4 regions of the Bacillus sp. JJ1562 genome follow, and region 1 is predicted to be linked to each of the others. Evidence: predicted binding sites of a transcription regulator. Region 1 holds the regulator's gene; each other region holds the start of a gene.

Region 1 (5,482 bases):
GCTACTTTACGAATGCAGCATCAAAAGCTGTATTAATCGAAAAGTTTAATAATCAATTTCCTATTGAATTAAATAATTTGTATAAGAATGATAACTCTCTTTTTACTCACACTGGGGATGGATTTCTTCCAGAAAAGACGGTGGATGCAGATAGTTCATTTAAAATTAAAATTAACCCGAATGGGATCATGAAAACGACTTGCTCCCCCCAAACACCTGCCAATTCACAATGTTACAGTATTACTTTTGATAGTTATGGGTATTATGGGGAAAATCTTGAAAAAGTATTGAGTGCAACATTTGATTTTTCATATTTTATCAACTCAAACAGCATAGAAATAACAGCCGGTGCTCCTACCCCTGTACCAATATATGAAGACATTATTAATTCCATACAAAGTAAAAATTTACGATCATGTACAACTGCTGATTTTAATAAAAATAAAACCACGGTAGATTGCAGTTCAAATTTGGATCCTACGAAAATTCCAGATACGAATGGAATCTCTAATTCTTCTATTGTTTTTAATAAAGGAGTGAATCTTGACCACTTGTCGCATGCAGTTTCACATTCTAAACTAATTATCCATAGTTTAGACGTAAATAACCCGACTAGAATCGGCAAGTTTAATCCTAATGGATTTATTAATTCATCAATTGTGATTATCGGTAATGCCAAACTATATGATCAAATTATGAAACCTGTGAACTCAAGTATTTATATTACGGGGGATGCAGATTTAACGGGTTTCATATTAAAAAATGCTGATTCCCTCACTAAAGTATGTGTAAAGGGAACAATAACACCAGCTAGCATGAGAAATATTCCAGGAGTTTATTCAAATGAATACAATTCTACAACATATCAGGATAAGTGTATGAGGAAATCAGAGACAGTCGGAAATAATTCACTTACAGTAAAAGGTGAAATTATTAGTCCTAGCATAGATGAAAAATCCTATGTCACTTATTAGTCATAAAACAAAAATGCAAAAAAGTAGTCCATAAGGGCTATTTTTTTGTTGATAAATAATCCACAGACTCAATAAATTTGTGGAAAACTAATAAAAAGTACTGAAATAACTAATGTGAATTTGTGGACACTATTTGTGGATAACTCTGTTGATAAATGTTGATAATGTGGATAAGTTAGTGTATAACTCGAAAAAATGTGGAAAATGCTACAAATAATCCCCATCTAAACTTGTTTTTAGATGGGGATAACTTGTTTTGTGGATAAGCGGAAAAGGTCTAACCACTTATTTCGTGGAGGGATTCCCATTCTTCCATTAGGGCTTCTAGCTTAGCTGATATTTTCTCATTTTCTTCATTAATACGTTGAACTTCTTCATGGTTTTGGTAGACTTCAGGGTCGCACAGAAGCTGTTCATTTTCTTCGGTTTTTTCCTCAAGAGAGGATATCTCAAGTTCAATTTCTTCAATTCTACGTTTTCGTTGGCGTTCTTGCTTCTTTAATTCCTTTTCTTGTTCATAGGATGTTTTTACTTGGACCACTTCTCGTTTATCAGTCTTTTTCTCCTGTGATTCAAGTCTAGCCAATTCTTCCATTTCGAATTTTTTCTCAAGGTAGTAGTCATAATCACCAAGGTATTCTGTCAGTCCAGCTGGGGATAACTCAAATACTTTCGTTGCGATACGGTTAATAAAGTATCGGTCATGGGATACAAAAAGGATTGTCCCAGGGTAATCAATTAAAGCATTTTCAAGTACTTCCTTACTATCAAGGTCTAAGTGGTTCGTTGGCTCGTCAAGAATGAGGAAGTTCGATTTCTCCATCATAAGCTTTGCAAGAGCAAGCCTCGCTTTTTCTCCACCACTTAAGGTTGAGACGATTTTTAACACATCATCCCCTGAAAATAGGAAGTTCCCAAGAACAGTGCGGATTTCTTTTTCAGGTTTAAGCGAATATTCATCCCATAATTCATTTAACACTCTTTTATTCGAGGTGAGGTTTGCTTGTTGTTGGTCATAGTAGCCAATCGTGACATGAGAACCGAAACGAATTGTTCCATCCACATGGTCAAGCTTATCGATAATTGCTTTTAATAGGGTTGACTTCCCAATCCCATTTGGGCCCACTAATGCAATACTGTCTTCACGATAAATATTAAAATTGATATTTTTGATAATTGGTTTTTCTTTTACATAGGAAACGGAGATGTCTTTTGCGCTCAGTACATCATTTCCACTTTGTCTTTCAATTTCAAAACGGAAGGAAGCTGATTTTTCATCACCTAATGGCCTGTCCATCAGCTCCATTCGGTCAAGCTGTTTTCGTCTACTTTGAGCACGTTTCGTTGTTGAAGCTCTGACTAAGTTTTTCGCGATGAAGTCTTTTAGTTTTTCAACTTCTTCCTGTTGTTTTTCGTACTTTTTCAAATCAAGCTCATAGTTTTCTGCCTTTAATTTTAAATAGTTGCTGTAGTTCCCAACAAATTTGGAGCTAGTGTGTCTTGAAATCTCATAGACCTGATTGACGACTTTGTCTAGGAAGTATCGGTCATGTGAAACAATTAAGAGTGCACCAGGATAGCCCTGGAGATATTGTTCAAGCCAAGTAAGCGTGCTAATATCGAGGTGGTTTGTCGGCTCGTCCAGAATCAATAAATCAGGCTTTGTTAGTAATAGTTTACAAAGGGCAAGGCGTGTCTTTTGACCACCGCTTAGGCTAGATATTTTGGTTTCGTAGAATTCTTCTGTAAAATTAAAGCCATGTAGAAGGGAGCGAATATCGGCTTCATATTGATAGCCACCTTTTTCCTTAAAATCGACCTGAAGCTGGTCGTATTCTTCGAGCAGTTTTTGATAATCAGCGGTATTTTCAAAAACAGAAGGGTCTCCCATTTTTACTTCAAGGTTTCTTAAGTCTTTTTCAAGCTTTTGTAATGGTGCGAAGACGGTCAGCATTTCTTGCCAAATGGTAAGATTTGATTCAAGTCCCGTGTCCTGTGCGAGGTAATCGATTGTGACGCTTTTTGGCTTAATGATTTCACCGCCATCATGGGACATCTGACCTGCAATAATTTTTAATAGGGTTGATTTTCCGGCACCATTTCGGCCAACTATGGCAATTCGGTCACGCGTTTGTACTTCTAGTTTTATATTCGATAAAATAAGATCAGCAGCAAAATACTTTTTGAGCTGATTTACTTGTAGTAAAATCATTGTTTCTCACCTCTTGTTTCTAACAACAGTGTATCTTATATTATCTAAATAGAGCAACTGCAATGATAATGTTCACAGATGTTTAAAAGACAGATGTGGTAAAATAGTGTATAGTTTATGGGAGGGTTCGATATATGACATCATTTACCCATTTTAATGAGCAGGGTCGAGCGAAAATGGTCGATATTACAGAGAAATCTGATACTGTTCGTACAGCGATTGCAAAATCGAGTATTAATGTGAATAAATTGATTTATGAGCAAATAATAAATAATGAAGTTAGCAAGGGGGATGTTCTTGCTGTTTCTCAGGTTGCAGGTATTATGGCAGCTAAAAAGACATCAGAGCTAATCCCGATGTGCCATCCGTTGGCATTGAAGGGCGTCGATATTCGTTTTAGTTGGACGACCCAAGATGAATATATTTTGCATATTACCGTATCGGTTAAAACAAAGGGTAGTACCGGTGTCGAGATGGAAGCCCTTACGGCTGCATCTGTTTGTGCGCTAACTGTATATGATATGTGTAAAGCGGTTGATAAAGGCATGGTGATTGGGCCAACCTATTTAGCCGAAAAAACAGGTGGAAAGAACGGAGATTTTAAAAGGCAAGTAGCGGGGGAATAGACATGAATCTTGAACAATCAAAAATACCACAAGCAACTGCCAAAAGGCTGCCACTTTATTATCGGTTTTTGAAAAACTTGCATGCCTCGGGAAAGCAGAGGGTATCATCTGCAGAACTGAGTGATGCAGTAAAGGTTGATTCAGCCACGATTAGGCGCGATTTTTCCTATTTTGGTGCATTAGGAAAAAAAGGGTATGGATATAATGTCAATTATTTATTATCCTTTTTTAGTAAGACCCTTGATCAGGATGAGTTGACGAAGGTTACGTTAATCGGTGTTGGTAACTTAGGTACTGCATTTTTACATTATAATTTTTCAAAAAATAATAATACAAAAATTGAGCTTGCGTTTGATGTGGATTATAATAAAGTAGGAAGTAGTATAGGTGGAGTAAAGGTGTGCCATTTAGATGATCTTGAAAAAGAATTGCCTGATGATGTCACGGTTGCTATTTTAACAGTGCCGGTTGGCGCAGCACAGTCGATTACTGATCGCCTTGTGAATAAAGGAATCAAAGGTATCCTTAATTTTACACCAGCTAGAATCAATGTGCCTGAACATATTCGAGTCCATCATATTGATCTGGCTGTTGAATTACAAGCACTAGTTTACTTTTTAAAGCATTATTCAATTGAAGAATAGAAATACATTTTAAAATTATTGGGAGGTGCACACAGTGGGAAATCTTGGATTTGGTAGTATCCTATTGATTGTATTTGCTGCATTATTAATCTTTGGACCTAAGAAGTTACCTCAATTAGGAAAAGCTGCAGGTAATACATTGCGTGAATTCAAAAACGCAACAAAAGGCTTAGCAGATGATGACGATGATGATGTTAAAAAGAACGAAACTAATGATGTGAAGTAACGATAGGATGGGTCATATGAACGAAAGAGAAATGTCCGTCTATGATCATATTGGTGAGTTACGAAAACGACTGATTTATATAGTCGTTTTCTTCTTCATTGTTGCATTAGGAAGCTTTTTTCTTGCCGAACCGCTAATTCTTTATTTGCAAAATGCCAAGGAAGCCAAAGAGCTGACAATGAATGCTTTCCGTATGACAGATCCAATTAAAATTTACATGCAATTTGCCTTTATTATTGCACTTGTTATTTCTTCTCCTTTTTTACTGTACCAGCTTTGGGCATTCATTAGTCCAGGCTTGTATGAGAAGGAAAGAAAGGTAACTCTAAGTTATATTCCGCTTTCAGTAGGATTGTTTTTAGTAGGGGTGTCGTTTTCCTATTTTATTTTATTCCCATTTGTTGTGAATTTTATGACGCGGTTAGCGGATCGCCTTGATATTAATCAGGTAATCGGGATTAATGAGTATTTTCAATTCTTGTTGCAGCTGACTTTACCGTTTGGCTTTTTATTTCAGCTGCCGGTTGTTGTAATGTTCCTAACAAGACTCGGAATCGTCACACCGATGTTCTTATCGAAAATACGAAAATATGCATATTTTGTGCTTCTAGTAATTGGAGGTTTAATCACACCTCCTGAGATAATCTCTCATTTAATGGTCACCGTGCCGTTATTCGGATTATATGAAATCAGTATTCTCGTATCAAGAAGTGCCTACAGGAAGGTGCTTAAAGCGGAAATGATGGCAGCAAATTCGAATTCGATGGAATAAAGAAAAGTGCAGAGAATAGAAAAAATAA
Region 2 (5,482 bases), on a different contig from region 1:
TTGCATAAAGATGAACATTTTTTGTTTATATAATCGTGACTGTGAAATTTCAACAATTGGATCTAGTTCTTCCGGGGTTGTTTCTCGAAACAAGGGAACTCCTCTCAATTGTTCACGAATGGATGGTAGAGCCATTGTTCTCACTCCTTGTTCAAATTAATTACAATTAGGCATCCACATTAAGTGTAGCAATCCTTGTTTTTTAAACTGTGATTTTCATCATAGGTAGTGAGAAACAAAATCAATGTTCAAAAAATAGACAAAAAAAACTAGGAGAAATTCTCCTAGAATCAAATGCACCTTGGCGTATTTGTGCCCGATTTTTAGGCCCACAGGAAGTGGAGTACTTAGTCTTTAATCTTACTGATCGAAAAATTTCCTTTGAAAAATCGTGGCATCCGCCGGAGGCTGTAACTTTATTCAGTCAAGGGGTGAATAAAGTTAGTCAACTTGCTTTTTTTCCGCACAATCAAAGCAAAGTATTCCTTTTTTATCATCTAATACAACACCATTAATAAATCCAACCAAACAATAAATTTCTTTCTCACATTCTTTACATGTATCTACAAATTCCTTCATCTTTTCACCCCGATTACCCTTTTAAACTCCACAATCATGAGGTATAACAAGACTTTTACGTGGGATTTTAAATGTTACTCTAATTATCGCATATTTGTATAGGCATATGATAAAAAACATACGTACATAGTGATAAGTTTCACTACAATAACGGAAGAGACTCGATACAATGGACCCATAAAACAAAAGGAGGAATGATAATATGGTATTTGCAGCGAAAGTAAATGCACCAGATTACGCACCGAGGGAAAAGCACCCTACTATTTTTAGAACGTTTGATGGTTTACAGTCAGGTGAAATCATGGAGCTAACAAATGACCATGATCCACGACCACTCCAATACCAATTCATGATGGAACGCGGTGAAGAATTCACTTGGGAATACCTTGAAGAAGGTCCAGAAATTTGGCGCGTTGCAATCGGTAAAAAATAAAAACTAATCACAAATTCCGATATCTCTCAAGGTGTAGGCAAAGTCATTTAACGGCTTTGCCTACACCTTTTTTATGGATGAAAAAGTTTCGTTTGGAAGACCATTCCAATCGTGCTACTATGAAGAAAAAGTAAAAGGAAGTTTCATAATGTATAAATCAAAAATCGCAGGTGTTCTTCTGGCTGGTGGAGAATCAAGGAGATTTGGAAGCCCTAAAGCGTTTGCCGAACTTCATCAGAAGTACTTTTATGAATATGCAATCGAGGCATTGGAAGGGAATGTGGGCAAACTTCTTATTGTGAGTCATCCCGCATTAGTAGAGCAATTTCGAAACCAAACATCAGTGGAAGTTATTGAGGATTTACCCGAATTTAAAGGAAATGGACCGCTTGCAGGCATATTTTCAGCCATGCAAAAACAAGTTTCAGATTGGTATGTTGTCTTACCTTGTGACACTCCTTTCGTAACTGACGAACTTGTTAAACAGCTACTCACTTTTACAAATGAAGATATGGTCGATGCTGTCGTACCGATTATCAAAGGTAGACAGCAGCCCTTAATCGCTGTTTACCATAAAAGAGTTGCAAAGAAAATAGAACAATTGCTAATGAATCAACATTTTAAAATGAGCCAATTGTTGGACTCTTGCCACGTCAAATTCGTAACTAACCAAGATCTTCAGTTACAAGGCTTAGAATTCGAAAACATTAACAACCAAACTGAATATGAAAAAATAAAACCGGAGCCAGATTGAAGCCCACACGGTGTGAGTCACAAAGACGTTGCCACTCAGACGTGGCGTTCTTAGTCTTTGTTCCTTAAATCAGTCAATTGGCTTCTGTAGTAAAAAACACTCTATATACTCATAATTTTCTGAAAAGTACGATAAAATATTAATACCAGACATTTTGAAAAGGAGGGATTGTGTTTGAGGGTAGGCTTGATTTTAGGTATATTAACCTCTGGAATTCTATTAATCATTGGTTTGTCTACTCATCAATTTGAAACATATTCGGTTATTTCTGGGACACTTGGGATTATTTGTTTCTTGCTTGCAGGAATCGTATCAGATACCTTTATTAGTGGTGACAGGGCAAGAGCGAATTATTACACCGAAAGCAAACGAGACCGAAAAAAAAGAATCCGATATTCCTATTTATTTTTCCTCTTGGGAGCTCCAAACCTACTTGTAGCTGTAGTGTTAACACTCAATTACATTTGAAAATTCTTCAAAACATATTCCTTCAATTCACTTTTCATTTTGCTTTGTGTCTAGCTCCAGCACCTAGCCCCTCGAGGTCATAAGCCAATCCGTCAAGAAGGATAAAAGGCATCCTTCTCGCCGGCTTTTCTTATGCTTGTCGGGTCTGATCGAGGTGCTTGCGCTTTTCTTAATTTGTGAACAATTTCAAACACCTCCCTAATCTGTGATGTACCTCACATAATTCACTTATTTATAGTGTTAAAATGTGGACATTAACAAAGGAGGTTTGCCTCATGTTTGAAAGAGATTATAACAAAGACCCATTTATTGTGATTTGGGAGCTTACAAGAGCTTGCCAATTAAAATGTTTACATTGCCGTGCAGAAGCACAATATACGAGAGACCCTCGAGAACTTTCCTTTGAAGAAGGGAAAAGGCTAATCGACCAAATATATGAGATGAATAATCCAATGCTCGTGTTTACTGGCGGGGATCCATTAATGCGTCCTGACGTTTATGATATTGCTGATTATGCGATTAAAAAAGGTGTACGTGTTTCAATGACACCAAGTGCAACACCTAATGTTACAAAAGAAGCTATTGAAAAGGCTAAGGAAGTTGGCTTGGCGCGTTGGGCTTTTAGTTTAGATGGACCAAATGCAGAAATTCATGACCATTTCCGAGGTACAAAAGGTTCATTCGATTTAACGATGAGAGCTATCAAATATTTACATGAACTTGAAATTCCAGTGCAAATCAATACAGTAATATCGAGATATAATGTTCATGCCTTAGATGAAATGGCAAAATTGGTTGAGGACCTTGATTGTGTATTATGGAGCGTCTTTTTCCTTGTACCAACAGGTCGTGGTAAGGATACGGACATGATTTCCCCTGTTGAACATGAAAAAGTTTTCCGTTGGTTATATGATTTAAGTAAACATGTAAAATTCGATATTAAAACAACAGCAGCACAGCATTATCGTCGAGTCGTCATCCAATCCAAACTGCGTGAAACAAAGGATATTGATAAACAAATTCGCTACGAAGATGCACTTATGAAGGGGAAAACTGGTCAAATTGATGGACTAGGAAGGGCACCACAAGGTGTAAACGATGGTAACGGATTTGTCTTTATTTCTCATATTGGAGATGTGTATCCAAGTGGGTTGCTACCTGTTAAAGCAGGAAATGTACGTGAGACTCCATTAGCTGAAATTTATCGTGAATCACCAATATTCAAGGATTTGCGTAATCCGGACAAATATAAAGGAAAATGTGGAGTATGTGAATTCCGACATGTATGTGGTGGATCACGTTCTCGTGCATATGCGATGACAGGAGATTACATGGAGAGTGAACCATTCTGTATATATATCCCAGAAGCCCTTCGTAAAAAAGAAAAAACACTTAAATAACAGTAGAAAAGTGCAAGGCGCCTGCTTATCGGCGACAAGCACAAGAAAAGCGCTGACAGAAGGCGCTTTTTGCCTTCAGAAGCGATTGGCTTGTGACCTCGAGCCGATGGCGCCTGGAACTAGACAAATTTAAGACCCATGGGGTTTCCCGTGGGTCTTTGTAATGTGCCTGTATTATTCAATACTACAATACTTTGCTGGACAATCCTCACATTGTATTTCCATTTTAATATATGCTAAGTCGTGAATCGTAATATAGCCTTTGTAAACGGAGATTATCCCCTTAGCACGCAATTCATGCAGCATCCGATTTACACTTTCTCTTGTAGTTGCACAAAAATTAGCAAGCTCTTGATTTGTTAAATGCAAGTCTATAAGGATGCCATTATCTGTTTGAACACCATAACTATTGGTCATTCGAACCATGGTTGAATACAAAGCTCCTTTTTTACCTAATAAAACAAGATCTCTAAATTTTGTTTGTGTTTTTCGAAAATGGTCACTCATCCATTTCATAAATTCAAATGCTAAGCTCGTATTTTCAAAGAGTTTTCTCTCTAAATCGTCCTTTTGAATCACAGCAATTTCGCAATCCTCTAAAATTAGACAATCAAATAAATACTTTGGCTGATCGGTGAATAATGTCAGCTCCCCAACGATTTCATTTTGGCTACAAATTCGAAGGGATAATTCACTGCCATCAGAAGTTCCTTTGCTCACCCTTACACGGCCGGAAAGAATGAGGTACAGCTCAGATGCCTTCATACCTTCCCGGAATAAATAGGTTCCTTTTTCCATTTGCATGACGTGATTAGCTGATTTCAAAAGCTCTGTTAATTCATTTGAAATGATTGATTTTTGTAATGTCAATTGACTCATAGGTACCACCTTCCTAAGCAGGAATGCTATACTTGATTTTAAGAAAATAATATAATGTTAGTTACTCATGAGGTGTATAATAAATCACACATATTGTCATAATGCTAGCTGAAGCTCTGTAATATAAGGATTATCCCCAATTATGAACAATTTTTAACAATTGAGAAAATGCCCGCATCAACCTATTTAATTAAATAAAAAACGAAAAAAGATGCATTCTTGACAAGAATGTGTCTTTTTTCATTTTCAGCCCATTTTGTGACAAACTTAACAGATTTAAGGATGCACAATATGTGAGAATTTTCCTGAATAGAGAATTTAGGAGGGGGTTCTTTTGTACCAAACAGCCGCTTGGTATCTTTCTATTATTTTAATGACCTTAATTACAGTTATTTTTATTACCATCGTACTAAAGACTAATAAAAGAAAAGAGTATGAGGCAATTCAGAAAAAATGGTACCGCTTTAGAACTATTTATTTCATTGTTTTACTTGTTGTATTTGGAACTGCAACGTATTTTACACTTCAAGATCTTCCATTTGAAAGACCAGTTTACGGACAGGAAGAAAATCCAGTTATTGTCGATGTAGAAGCTGTTCAATTTGGCTGGAATATGAGCCAAACTGAATTCAAAGTAGGCGTTCCAATCGAATTCGATATCACAAGCTCAGATGTTAACCATGGCTTTGGTATTTATGACAAAGATATGAATTTATTAGCACAAACCCAGGCAATGCCAGATTATACGAACACTGTTTTCTACACATTCTCGGAGCCTGGTACGTATCAAATTTTATGTATGGAATACTGTGGACTTGCTCACCATCTCATGATTGGTGAAATTGTCGTAACAAATTAAGGAGGGGGTTAACAATGTCTACTAATATTGCAATTGGAGGGACAAAAACTTTCCGAAACAGAACAATTGCTATGTATCTACTAACAGGTGGCCTTATTATTCTATCAATG
Region 3 (5,482 bases), on a different contig from region 1:
CGATGAAACGATTTCGTGATGCGAAAACTCAGTTCTTGGTTGCAACAGACGTTGCTGCACGGGGACTAGATGTAGAAGGAGTAACACATGTCTATAACTATGATATTCCACATGATGTTGAGAGCTATGTTCACCGGATTGGACGAACTGGCCGTGCAGGTGGGGATGGGGTTGCCATTACTTTAGTGGCTCCTAAGGATATGGAGTTCCTACGAATGATTGAAAAAGGGATTCATCAAAAATTCGAAATACAAGTGATTAAAGGAGTAAGTATCCCTGATCGGGAGGAATACCAGAAAGAAAGAAACGAGCAAATTAAAAAAACAAAGCGCCATGAAGGTAGTGGAAAAGACAGAAGCAATGGTGCAAGGTTTTCTTCAAGTAGAAAACCTAATGGACAAAAAAGAAGCGAATCAAGCACTTCAACAAGAGGTAGAAGACGTAGTCGCTAAAGAGTAAATGATACATAATGGAATTCCTTACCTCTGGAACGAAAGACGCTTTAGTCCACCGGGGTAAGGCACCAAATACAGGAGGCTACACCCATGTTACAAAAACAATTGAAAAAATACATTTCATCAGAGTTGATGAGTAAAGAACAAACCGCCCCTTCGTCAATGCCATTATATCAAGAGGAAAAAGAGTATATTGAGAAATATGAATTGCTTTCAAATGACGTTACATTAATAGAAATAGATCCTACTACACGTTTCCTTGAAGCTTACATTGAAAGATGTGATAAAGAAACAGAAGAAACTCTCTCTAAAGAATCATTCGTTTTTTTAGAACACCCGATTGACTATCTACAAAAACACAAGAATGAATTTCTATACTTTGAATCTAATTGGTTGGAACTAATCGGCGTTGATGCGATTTCATTTGAAGTGAATGATGTATTTGGAACATACGATGTCATGGTAGGTTTGAAGCTGCAGAAAAAGTTTGGGTCATCTCTTAAAGAAAACTTACGTAAGGATTTACATGGAGATGAAGCAAGATTTGAATTGATTTTTAATCAAGGCGATGGCTTATGGGACTTGAATTTCGCTTTGAATTTTGTGAATGGGTTTAAAGAGGAGATGTCATTAGAGGAAGCATATCGTCTAATTTATCGATTTTTATTTAAGCTAGTAGAGAGAACGGAAGAAGGAAGCATGGACGTGAATTAACTGCAAAATTTCATTTCTTTCTTATATATGATACCATTTATCTCTATACAAAAAAGGGACGTGATTGGACATGATAAAAATTACCATACCTGCTCCAGATCTTACAATAACAGAACGGAAACAAATTCCGAAAGAAAATGAACCAGTAATCAAGGATATTTACGGATTTATTGATTTCCATCTAATACCAAGAGATAAAGGTGGCATTTTCTTATTTTTTGATAAAAATGATGAGCTTCTTTTTGTTGGGAAAGCGCGGAAACTACGTCAAAGAATAAAAAAACATTTTGAAGATACGGTATCTCCTATTAAAATGCACAGAGACGAAGTACATAAAATCGATATTTGTATCGTGGAAGATCCAATGGAGCGAGAAATTTATGAAACCTATATCATTAATAAACTCAAGTCGAAATATAACGTGGACAAAGTATTTTATTAAAAGATTGTTTTAGTAAACAGTTTTGCTTTTATACACCTGTTGATTTTCAGCTTAGGGACTCGCTTTCCGCGGACTCATGCCAATCAACATAGATTGCAGATCAATAAATTGTTTTACAATAGCAACAATCTCTTTAGAAAATAGCCATTAAAAATGACAAGAGGGCCTTAACGGGTCCTTTTTGTGTTATTAGGTAAAAGAAGACAAGGTCGAGAGATGTAATTTTGACAAGTAACAGTGACTTGTCGATAGGGGGTCTCAAGAACAAGTGTATAGGGAAACTAGGGGACGGTCTGTGTTTTTCTACTCTGAAAAAGAAACTAGAGAACTTTCCCTGTGTTTCCCATCAACAAGAGGTAGAAGACGTACTCGCTAAGTAGTTTAAACCATAAGTGCTCTGTAAAAAACACGGAACTTATACAAATGGAGTGCCTGCCCCCTGGTAACGCATTAGCTTATTGGGGGTCAGGCACCTTTTTCATGCAAAGCGATAATAAATCAATAAAAATGTACTTAGCACAAATAAAAAGTTTAGGAAAACAAATATCATTTGGTCCAATCGGGTCTTATGCATTTTAATTGGTGGATGATAAAAGGATATTCCTTCGATAATAAAAATGATTAAAACAATATGAATCATCGCATGTCCCACCACTTCAGTGTAGCCAAATATGGTCGTTGTCATGATAAATAATATGGTTACTACAACAGCCAATAAACGGTTGAGAATACCAACGACTAATAGGTAACCAACGACGAATTCAATAAATGCCGATAGAACGATAAATAGTTCTGGAGCAAAGCCAAAAGTAGGGACGTGATGGCGGTGAATAATATCGATCGTCATAAAAGGATAAACCCATTTTTCTACTGCAACCCAGCATAAACTTAAACCTGTTCCGAGGTAAAGAAACGGAAACCCTGCCGTCTCCAATCTCGTTCTTCCCACCAATAAAACACCGATGATAGCAAGGTAAAACCCATAATCTAACATATGAAACCAACCGGTATAACTCCAAATATGAATAAATAAACCAAGCATTAAAATGGAACCTAGTTTTGTTGCAAAATGATGAGGAATTAATAGTAAAACGATAATCGTCCACATAAGAACCGTTTGCCAATTATGATGGATCGTGAACTCAGGTGCAAACATAGTTCTATTAACAACTTGTAAAATAAACGCGGCAGCTGTTCCATATTTAAGAATATAACGAGAGTATTTCCGATACCCATCTAACGTCATATCGATTTTGGCGACACCGGGAATCTTCATCAACTGTGGTATGAATTGTGATAATAACGCTAAAAAAAGAGCAATTAGTAAGGATAACGTTATGAATTCTATAGAAAGGATTTGTTCTATAGGAACCTTTATTGGTTCTTTCTCCGTAAACCACTTTACATGTGCATTTGCAATAATTGGTGAAAAACAAATTAACCCAAATAAAAGAATAGAATTGCATTTCTTCAATAGATATACCCCTCCTTTTTGTAACAAAGTTCAAAAATTATTATTCCTAAAGAAGTAGCGGATTATGTTGGCGTTCACATGATTGAGAGTAATTATAAATATTTTCTATTACCCTAAATAAAATATAAATATTTTATTTATTTTCACAATCATATTACAATAATTTTGAATATTCATACGGAGGGGAAAAAAATGACAAAAGAATTCAATTATGATGTTGTAGTAGTAGGTGCAGGTAATGCAGCACTGTGTGCTGCATTATCTGCCAAGGAACAAGGAGCAAATGTTTTAGTACTTGAAAAAGGCCCAAAAGAAAAGCGGGGTGGAAATTCATTTTTTACTGATGGTGCCATTAGATTTGCCTATAATGATTTAGACGACATTCGTGTCTTAATGCCCGAATTAACTGATGAAGAGGCATCTAACATTAAGATGCCTCAATATACAATAGAGGATTATTATAACGATTTAATGAAAGTTACTGGAGGAAAAAGTGACCCTGAATTAGCAAATCAACTAGTATCAAATTCATACAACACGATTTCTTGGATGAAACAACAAGGAGTAGAATTTGAATTAAACTTCGCAAACCAGTCGTTTAAAAATAATGGCGTAATACAATTTTGGGGTGGATTACCTGTTAAAACAAAAGGAATTGGGATGGGACTGGTTAAAAAACTTTTTACACGTGCTGAAGAAATGAATATTGATATATGGTATGAGTCTCCAGCTTTCAAGTTGATTTCTGAAAATAATGTAATTTGTGCTGTAATGGTAAAACAAAAAAATGAAGATATAATTGTAAAAACAAATAGTGTTGTTTTAGCATGTGGGAGTTTCGAGGCAAATAAGGATCAGCGTGCAGAAAATCTTGGTGAACAATGGAAAGCAGCAAAGGTAAGGGGTACAGAATTTAATACTGGTGCTGGTATAAGAATGGCATTAGAAGTTGGTGCACAAAAGCATGGACAATGGACAGGATGCCATTCAATTGGAACTGATTTTAATGTGCCATCAGTAGGTGATTTTGATAAACCGGGGGATATTTATAAAAAGCATTCATATCCATTAGGTATAATGTTGAACAAAAATGGTGAGCGATTTGTGGATGAGGGAGCTGACTTTCGAAATTATACTTACGCTAAGTACGGTGCAGAAGTGTTGAAGCAACCTGATCATGTTGCCTTCCAAATATTCGATAATCAAGTTCGACAAGAACTAAGGGAAGAATATAACCTACCTGAGGCTACAAGTTTAGTTGCGAATACTTTGGATGAGCTAGCAGAATTACTCCCAGTAAATAAGGAGAAATTTTTAGAAACAGTTGAACAATACAATAATGCAGTACAAGAAGGGGACTATTTTCCATCTATAAAGGATGGGAAAGGAACCGAGGGAATTATCCCACCAAAATCAAACTGGTCATTACGTATTGAAGAATCTCCATTTTATGCATTTCCAGTTACATGTGGTATAACATTCTGTTTCGGAGGCGTACATGCAAATAAAAATGGAGAAGTTTTAAATAAAGAGGACCAACCAATAAAAGGACTGTATGCGGCAGGAGAAATGATAGGTGGAATTTTCTATGATAATTATCCTGGAGGTTCAGGATTAATGTCTGGAGCGGTTTTTGGAAAAATTGCTGGTGATAACGCAGCGAAATATTCTTTAAAACAATTAACCATTAATAATTAATAACGAAAACCTTTGAGTTGATTAAATTTGCTCAAAGGTTTTTATATTATCAGTAAACTTTGCTTTCTAGGAACGAAATAAATTTTTTAATGATAGGATAATCCAAGTCCTCATTTCTATATAGAAGCCATGTATCTCTTAATATTATCTCTCCATCCTCATTAGTTAAAAATACTTTTTTTAATTCAGGGTATTCAGCTAACCCAATACTTGGGACAATTGCGTAACCTAGACCATTTGCTACCATTTTTGTACATGTTTCTATATTATCAATATCCATAACAATAGAATATGGGTCTGAATAATTTTCTTGCCACCACCTATCGATTGTTTGCTGAAGCTCATTGTCAGTCTTAAAAATGATTCTTGGTAAATCCGGTAACTTTTTAATATTTATAGGGTCTTTAGAAATTATGCAAATCGGTTCTTTATGTAATAGGATTTTACCGTCTTTCCAAAAGTTTTCTCCTCTCATAATTGCCAGATTTATAGTATCCTTTTCTAACATTTTAATAATTGATTGACTCCAAGAAGTTATCACATGGAATTGTACATTTTTATATTGATCTAAAAACTCTTTCAATATATCAGGTAACATAAATCTGGCAAAATTTCTTGAAACACCTAATCGAATAATGCCACCATCCATTTCGTTCATATTTAATAAATGGTCTTTTACTTTCTGAAAATTATAAACCA
Region 4 (5,482 bases), on a different contig from region 1:
TTGTGCAATTATTTATTATATTCTATGGATTACCCAATATCGGGGTGAATATTGACCCTTTCCCAAGTGCAGCGATTGCGTTCATTTTAAATGTTGGCGCGTATGCATCTGAAATCATTCGTGCAGCCATTTTATCGATTCCAAAGGGACAATGGGAAGCCGCCTTTACCATTGGTATGACAAGATGGACAGCGCTACGGCGGATCATACTTCCACAAGCAGCAAGGGTCTCCGTACCTCCGTTGTCCAATTCCTTTATCAGTCTTGTAAAAGATACATCCCTAGCTTCACTGGTATTGGTCGCTGAATTATTTCGTAAGGCACAGGAGATTGCAGCAAGGACGTACGATTTCCTTCTATTATATATAGAAGCTGCGTTAATCTATTGGGTAATCTGTTTTATTTTATCGCTTCTTCAAGCAGGGCTAGAACGGAGACTTAGCCGTTATGTGGCAAGGTAAAGAGGTGAGGGTATGTTTTTATCAGTCAAAAGCTTGGCGAAATCTTTTGGTGAAAATGAAGTGTTAAAAAATATCGATATCGATGTTGGAAAAGGGGAAGTCGTGTCTATTATTGGCCCTTCCGGTTCTGGAAAAACAACGATGCTCCGCTGTTTTAATGGACTGGAGCAACCGGATAAAGGGCTGTTTCAGTTCGAAGATGGGTTCTCGCTTAATTTTGCCGAAAAAATAAGGAAACAGGACATCATTCGGTTAAGTAGAAAATCAGGGATGGTTTTTCAATCCTATAACCTTTTTCCACATAAAACAGCTCTTCAAAATGTAATGGAGGGGCCAGTGATTGTTCAAAAACGAAATAAAACCGAAGCAAGAAATGAAGCAGTAGAATTATTAGAAAAGGTCGGCTTAAAAGAAAAAATGGATTTTTATCCTCACCAACTATCAGGTGGACAGCAGCAGCGGGTTGGGATTGCAAGAGCATTAGCACTGAAACCAGAATTACTCTTATTCGATGAACCTACCTCCGCGCTAGACCCTGAACTAATTGGAGAAGTTCTAAAAGTTATGAAGGACTTAGCCAATGAAAACTGGACGATGCTCATTGTGACCCATGAAATTCAATTTGCTAGCGAAGTATCTAACAAAGTCCTATTTATGGATGGTGGGTACATCGTCGAGCAAGGGAGTCCAGATGAAGTACTGAAAAATCCGAAGGAAGAGCGGACAAAACGATTTTTACAAAGAATTCTGAACCCCACATAATATGTATGTATAAAGTCTATCTGATATTGGGAAATTAATATTGTAATGCTTTTCTTAACTACATAGGTGGTGTTAAGTATGGGCTTTTTAGACAAATTGTTTGGCAAAAACACAGCAACGGAGGAAAAGAGAATGACGGAAGAAAAATTAAACATTGGGATTATTTTAGGAAGTACACGTGAAGGACGTGTAAGTCCACAGGTTGGCGAATGGGTAAAAGGGTATGGAGACAAGAAAGGGAATGCAAATTACGAAATCGTAGATATTAAAGATTACGATTTACCATTTCTAGGAACAGGAGATGCACCTGGAATCGCTAAATGGAATGAGAAATTAGCAAGTCTTGATGGATTTATATTTGTTGTAGCAGAATACAATCACAGTATAACAGGAGCATTAAAGAATGCGATGGATTTAGCACGTGAAGCTTGGTACAACAAATCAGCGGGAATCGTTAGTTATGGTTCAACTGGTGGTGCTCGTGCAGCGGAACATCTCCGTGGAATCTGTGGTGAATTAAACCTAGCTGATGTTCGCACCCATCCAACGCTATCACTATTCCTAGACTTTGAAAATGGCTCTAATTTTAAACCACAAAATATTCATGATGATAATATGAACATGCTGTTAGATCAAGTTGTATCTTGGGGTAAGGCATTGAAGACAGTTCGATAAAAGCAAGAAGAAGCAACGTTTAAAGAGGCGTTGCTTTTTTTATTTTGAAGAGAAGAACGTTTTATAAGCTAAAAAAACAGGTACACCAGTCTTACACCAGTCTTCATAATTACCTGCAATATTTTTGTTTGAGATAAAGTTCACAAATCAATTGGTTTCCCATATGTGAAAACTTTAGTAGTATTAAGTTAATAAAGTCCATAATTCTGCGTAAAATATCAGAAGGACGCTAGGGAGGTTTATACATATGGAAATGACAATAAGTGACGCAGCCATAAAATGGTTTAAAGAAGATATAAGTGTAAAAAAAGGAGATACCGTTCGATTCTATCCGATGTTTTACGGATCTAGCCCAGTACAAGAAAAGTATTCACTCGCCTTTTCAACACATGACGAACCTATTCAAATTCACACAAGTCAAAAGGTCGATGATATTGAGTTCTATGTAGAAGAGGATGACATTTGGTACTTCAACGGCCATAATCTCATAGTCGACTATAATCAAGACAAAGATGAATTGGAATATCAATACCCAAAACCTTAGGCCCACAATATGTGGGTCTTTATTAATTTTATTCAACACAAGTCCCCCAATTCAACAAGTGAATACATAAGGGGCGTATAATTCAATGGGTCAATCTCCGACTGAATAAAATTAATGGCTCCAGCGGATGCCACGATTTTTCAAAGGAAATTTTTCGAGCTGTAAGATCAAAGACTAAGTACGCCACTTCCTGTGGCAACGTCTTTATGACCCACTTCCTGTGGGCCAAAAATCGGGCGCAAATACGCCAAAGCGTATTTGATTTTTGAGATGTGATTCGCATCACGAAACTTTTCCTTAAACTATGCTATTTTCAAATATAACAGCATAGTTTGAAAGGAGAATTTTGTGTGAGTGAACTTATTAATAACAGAGAAAAAAATAAAATGAGTGATTTCGAGCGAGAAGTCATCATAAAACAAAGTTTTTTGGATTTACATAGTGGGAAATCAGTAGAAGAGATTAAATCCCATTTAGCAAATAAGGTTGGTTATATTACAATAGGAGAAATCTCCAGACTACAGCATGTATTGTTGGAAGAAGAGAACATCCCAGCAGGTGACGCAACAGAAATTTGTTTACAGCATCGGGAGATTTTTAAGGACTTAATAGAAGAAACCAGGGCTGCCCGTCCAGAAGAGCAACCAGGGCATCCCGTTCATACGTTTATGCTTGAAAATAGAGAACTAGAAAAGCTAGTAAACGATAGTATCAAGCCACACTTAGAGTTATTTGAACAAGATGATCATGAAGAAAACCGATTGAAGTTACTCGAAGACTGCAACCTCTTATTGGATATTGGCAAGCATTATGAAAGAAAAGAACAGCTTCTTTTTCCTTACTTAGAAAAGTACGGAATTTATGGACCAACCAATATGATGTGGAAAATCGATGATTTCATTCAGGATGCAATCAAAGATGCCAAAAAAATGCTAACAGATTACGATGGGGATAAACAGTCTGTCGTTGAGGTTATTCAATTTTTTATTGATCAAATAAATGAAATGATTTATCGAGAGGAAAATATTCTTTTCCCAATGTCCTTAAATAATTTAACCGAAGATGAGTGGATAAAAATAGCCCATGAGAGTGATGAAATCGGATTTTGCTTGATTTCACCTGATGATTGGAAACCTGCGCGAAATGTAATGGATGAAGAACAAATTGCAACTAAAGGGTTTATTAAGATGGAAACAGGTATCTTATCCTTAAAACAACTTGAATTGCTCTTAAATCATTTACCGGTTGATATTACGTTTATCGATAAGGATGACGTCGTCCGTTATTTCAGCAAAGGAAAAGAGCGTATTTTTGCAAGGACAAAAGCAGTTATTGGGAGAACGGTTCAAAACTGCCACCCTCCTAGAAGTGTTCATGTTGTTGAAGAATTACTTGAAGACTTCAAAGCAGGAAAAAAAGATACAGAAGATTTCTGGATCAAAGCAAAAGGTAAATACGTGTATATCCGATACTTTGCCATACGGGATGAGGATGGGGAATATATCGGAACGATGGAATTCTCACAAAACATAGCTCCAATCCAGGAAATTGAAGGAGAAAAACGAATATTATCATAGGGGAAACGAAAAATGCTGACATCAACGTGTCAGCATTTTTTCTAAAATGTTTTACTTTCTATCTTTTCCTTCTTTGGCCAAATTGTATAGCTAAAGCTAATTAAAAAATCAATGAAAAGAACCATCGACCAAACGTTGAATAAACCACTTAAACTTTCTGTTTTAGAAGAATCACCCACAAACCAGATCATTGCAAATAATAATATTCCCCCGATTGCCCAGGCAAGGGCATGCCGGAACCAACCACTTTGTTCATGCTTGGCACGAGCTGCACCGAATTTAGGAGCCTTTTGGGGTTTAGGCCCGCCTGCAAATCGATACGCAAATCTTTCATCTGCCCATTTTATCATACGATGTCCGGAAGCTATGGTTACTCCAAGGTAAATAGCCGCCAATCCATGAAAAATATTTGCTGTTGAGCCATTTTTTAAATCAATGACTGTCGCAATTATTAATACTAAGTCCACCAGTGGTGTACATAAGAGCAACAATCCACCAACCTTTTTATAGCGTAATATATAGCGAAAAAACAGACCTGTAATGACAAATATCCAAAAACCAATTTCACAAGCGACAATAAGCCAACCAATCATCAATCCATCTCCCTTTTTATTAATACAACTGTGCTAAAACTAATTTAACACAGTTGTATTAAATAAATCAATCGAGTATAATAAAAATATGCCAAAAATAGTTGATCATGATAAAAGAAGAGAAAAAGTAGCGGAAGCAACCTTAAGGGTTATTAAGCGTGAAGGCATGGAGCAAGCAACAGTGAGAAATATTGCAAAGGAGGCGAATATGTCAGTAGGTTCACTACGACATTATTTTTCATCACAATCAGAGCTCTATGTGTTTACAATGAACCTTGTATCTGACCGAGTCCATCAAAGGATAAACCAGATGAATTTCGGTGGTCCACCGCTAGAGGTTATGCTTAATCTGTTAAAAGAATTAGTACCATTAAATGAAGATACTAGACTAGAAATGGAGGTTTGGCTTGCTTTTACAACGAAATCACTTGTTGATTCCAGATTGCGGCCGTTAAGTGAAAAAGTGTATGAGGAACTAAGAGGTGGAATGGTTCATATTATTGAGAGACTCATTCACTTAGATCTTGCTAAAGCAGACCTAGATAAAGAACTTGAGATTGAAAGACTCTATGCCTTAATTGATGGATTAGCCATGCACAGCATCCTGCACCCAGATAAAATAACCTCAGAAAGAGTAGAGGCAGTGATTGAATATCATTTACAATTATTATGTAAGTAATAATGCTGACATTTGATGTCAGTTTTTTATGGAACTGGCTAAAGTCGATAGAATCGAATTAAAATCGATAGAACTGAAATAAAACCGATAGAATGAATATAAAATCGATAGATGCCAAACTACGCTTGTAAATAATCATCCACAAAAACAAAAAGAACCATCATTTCCATCTGTGAATGATTGGTTCTTAT

Evidence for each region. The regulator Rex, encoded in region 1, represses fermentation and respiration genes when NADH is low (regulators of the CRP and FNR family bind a similar motif). The targets are predictions, from matches to a motif close to TTGTGAAATATTTCACAA.
Region 2: a site for Rex is predicted at 2,409-2,426, ahead of V7097_RS04935 (TIGR04053 family radical SAM/SPASM domain-containing protein). Genes of this name have one in related genera too.
Region 3: a site for Rex is predicted at 3,104-3,121, ahead of V7097_RS06845 (DoxX family membrane protein). Genes of this name have one in related genera too.
Region 4: a site for Rex is predicted at 2,708-2,725, ahead of V7097_RS13330 (DUF438 domain-containing protein). Genes of this name have one in related genera too.

Annotation. Positions count from the first base shown of each region.
Region 1 is NZ_JBALOQ010000051.1:31,494-36,975, reverse strand. It holds gene V7097_RS22920 (hypothetical protein) at 1-974, shown strand, start outside; gene V7097_RS22915 (ABC-F family ATP-binding cassette domain-containing protein) at 1,252-3,186, opposite strand; gene moaC (cyclic pyranopterin monophosphate synthase MoaC) at 3,321-3,812, shown strand; gene V7097_RS22905 (redox-sensing transcriptional repressor Rex) at 3,815-4,456, shown strand; gene V7097_RS22900 (twin-arginine translocase TatA/TatE family subunit) at 4,491-4,682, shown strand; gene tatC (twin-arginine translocase subunit TatC) at 4,699-5,454, shown strand.
Region 2 is NZ_JBALOQ010000007.1:22,500-27,981, reverse strand. It holds gene V7097_RS04960 (Crp/Fnr family transcriptional regulator) at 1-135, opposite strand, end outside; gene V7097_RS04955 (hypothetical protein) at 442-579, opposite strand; gene V7097_RS04950 (DUF2249 domain-containing protein) at 782-1,012, shown strand; gene V7097_RS04945 (molybdenum cofactor guanylyltransferase) at 1,161-1,766, shown strand; gene V7097_RS04940 (DUF5316 domain-containing protein) at 1,941-2,234, shown strand; gene V7097_RS04935 (TIGR04053 family radical SAM/SPASM domain-containing protein) at 2,510-3,634, shown strand; gene V7097_RS04930 (Crp/Fnr family transcriptional regulator) at 3,809-4,513, opposite strand; gene V7097_RS04925 (cytochrome C oxidase subunit II) at 4,848-5,372, shown strand; gene V7097_RS04920 (cbb3-type cytochrome c oxidase subunit I) at 5,387-5,482, shown strand, end outside.
Region 3 is NZ_JBALOQ010000010.1:30,356-35,837, forward strand. It holds gene V7097_RS06830 (DEAD/DEAH box helicase) at 1-452, shown strand, start outside; gene V7097_RS06835 (branched-chain amino acid aminotransferase) at 546-1,169, shown strand; gene V7097_RS06840 (nucleotide excision repair endonuclease) at 1,240-1,611, shown strand; gene V7097_RS06845 (DoxX family membrane protein) at 2,090-3,085, opposite strand; gene tcuA (FAD-dependent tricarballylate dehydrogenase TcuA) at 3,278-4,783, shown strand; gene V7097_RS06855 (LysR family transcriptional regulator) at 4,833-5,482, opposite strand, start outside.
Region 4 is NZ_JBALOQ010000019.1:118,804-124,285, reverse strand. It holds gene V7097_RS13350 (amino acid ABC transporter permease) at 1-461, shown strand, start outside; gene V7097_RS13345 (amino acid ABC transporter ATP-binding protein) at 474-1,223, shown strand; gene V7097_RS13340 (NADPH-dependent FMN reductase) at 1,302-1,898, shown strand; gene V7097_RS13335 (HesB/YadR/YfhF family protein) at 2,146-2,442, shown strand; gene V7097_RS13330 (DUF438 domain-containing protein) at 2,793-4,019, shown strand; gene V7097_RS13325 (hypothetical protein) at 4,061-4,612, opposite strand; gene V7097_RS13320 (TetR/AcrR family transcriptional regulator) at 4,701-5,291, shown strand; gene V7097_RS13315 (hypothetical protein) at 5,427-5,482, opposite strand, start outside.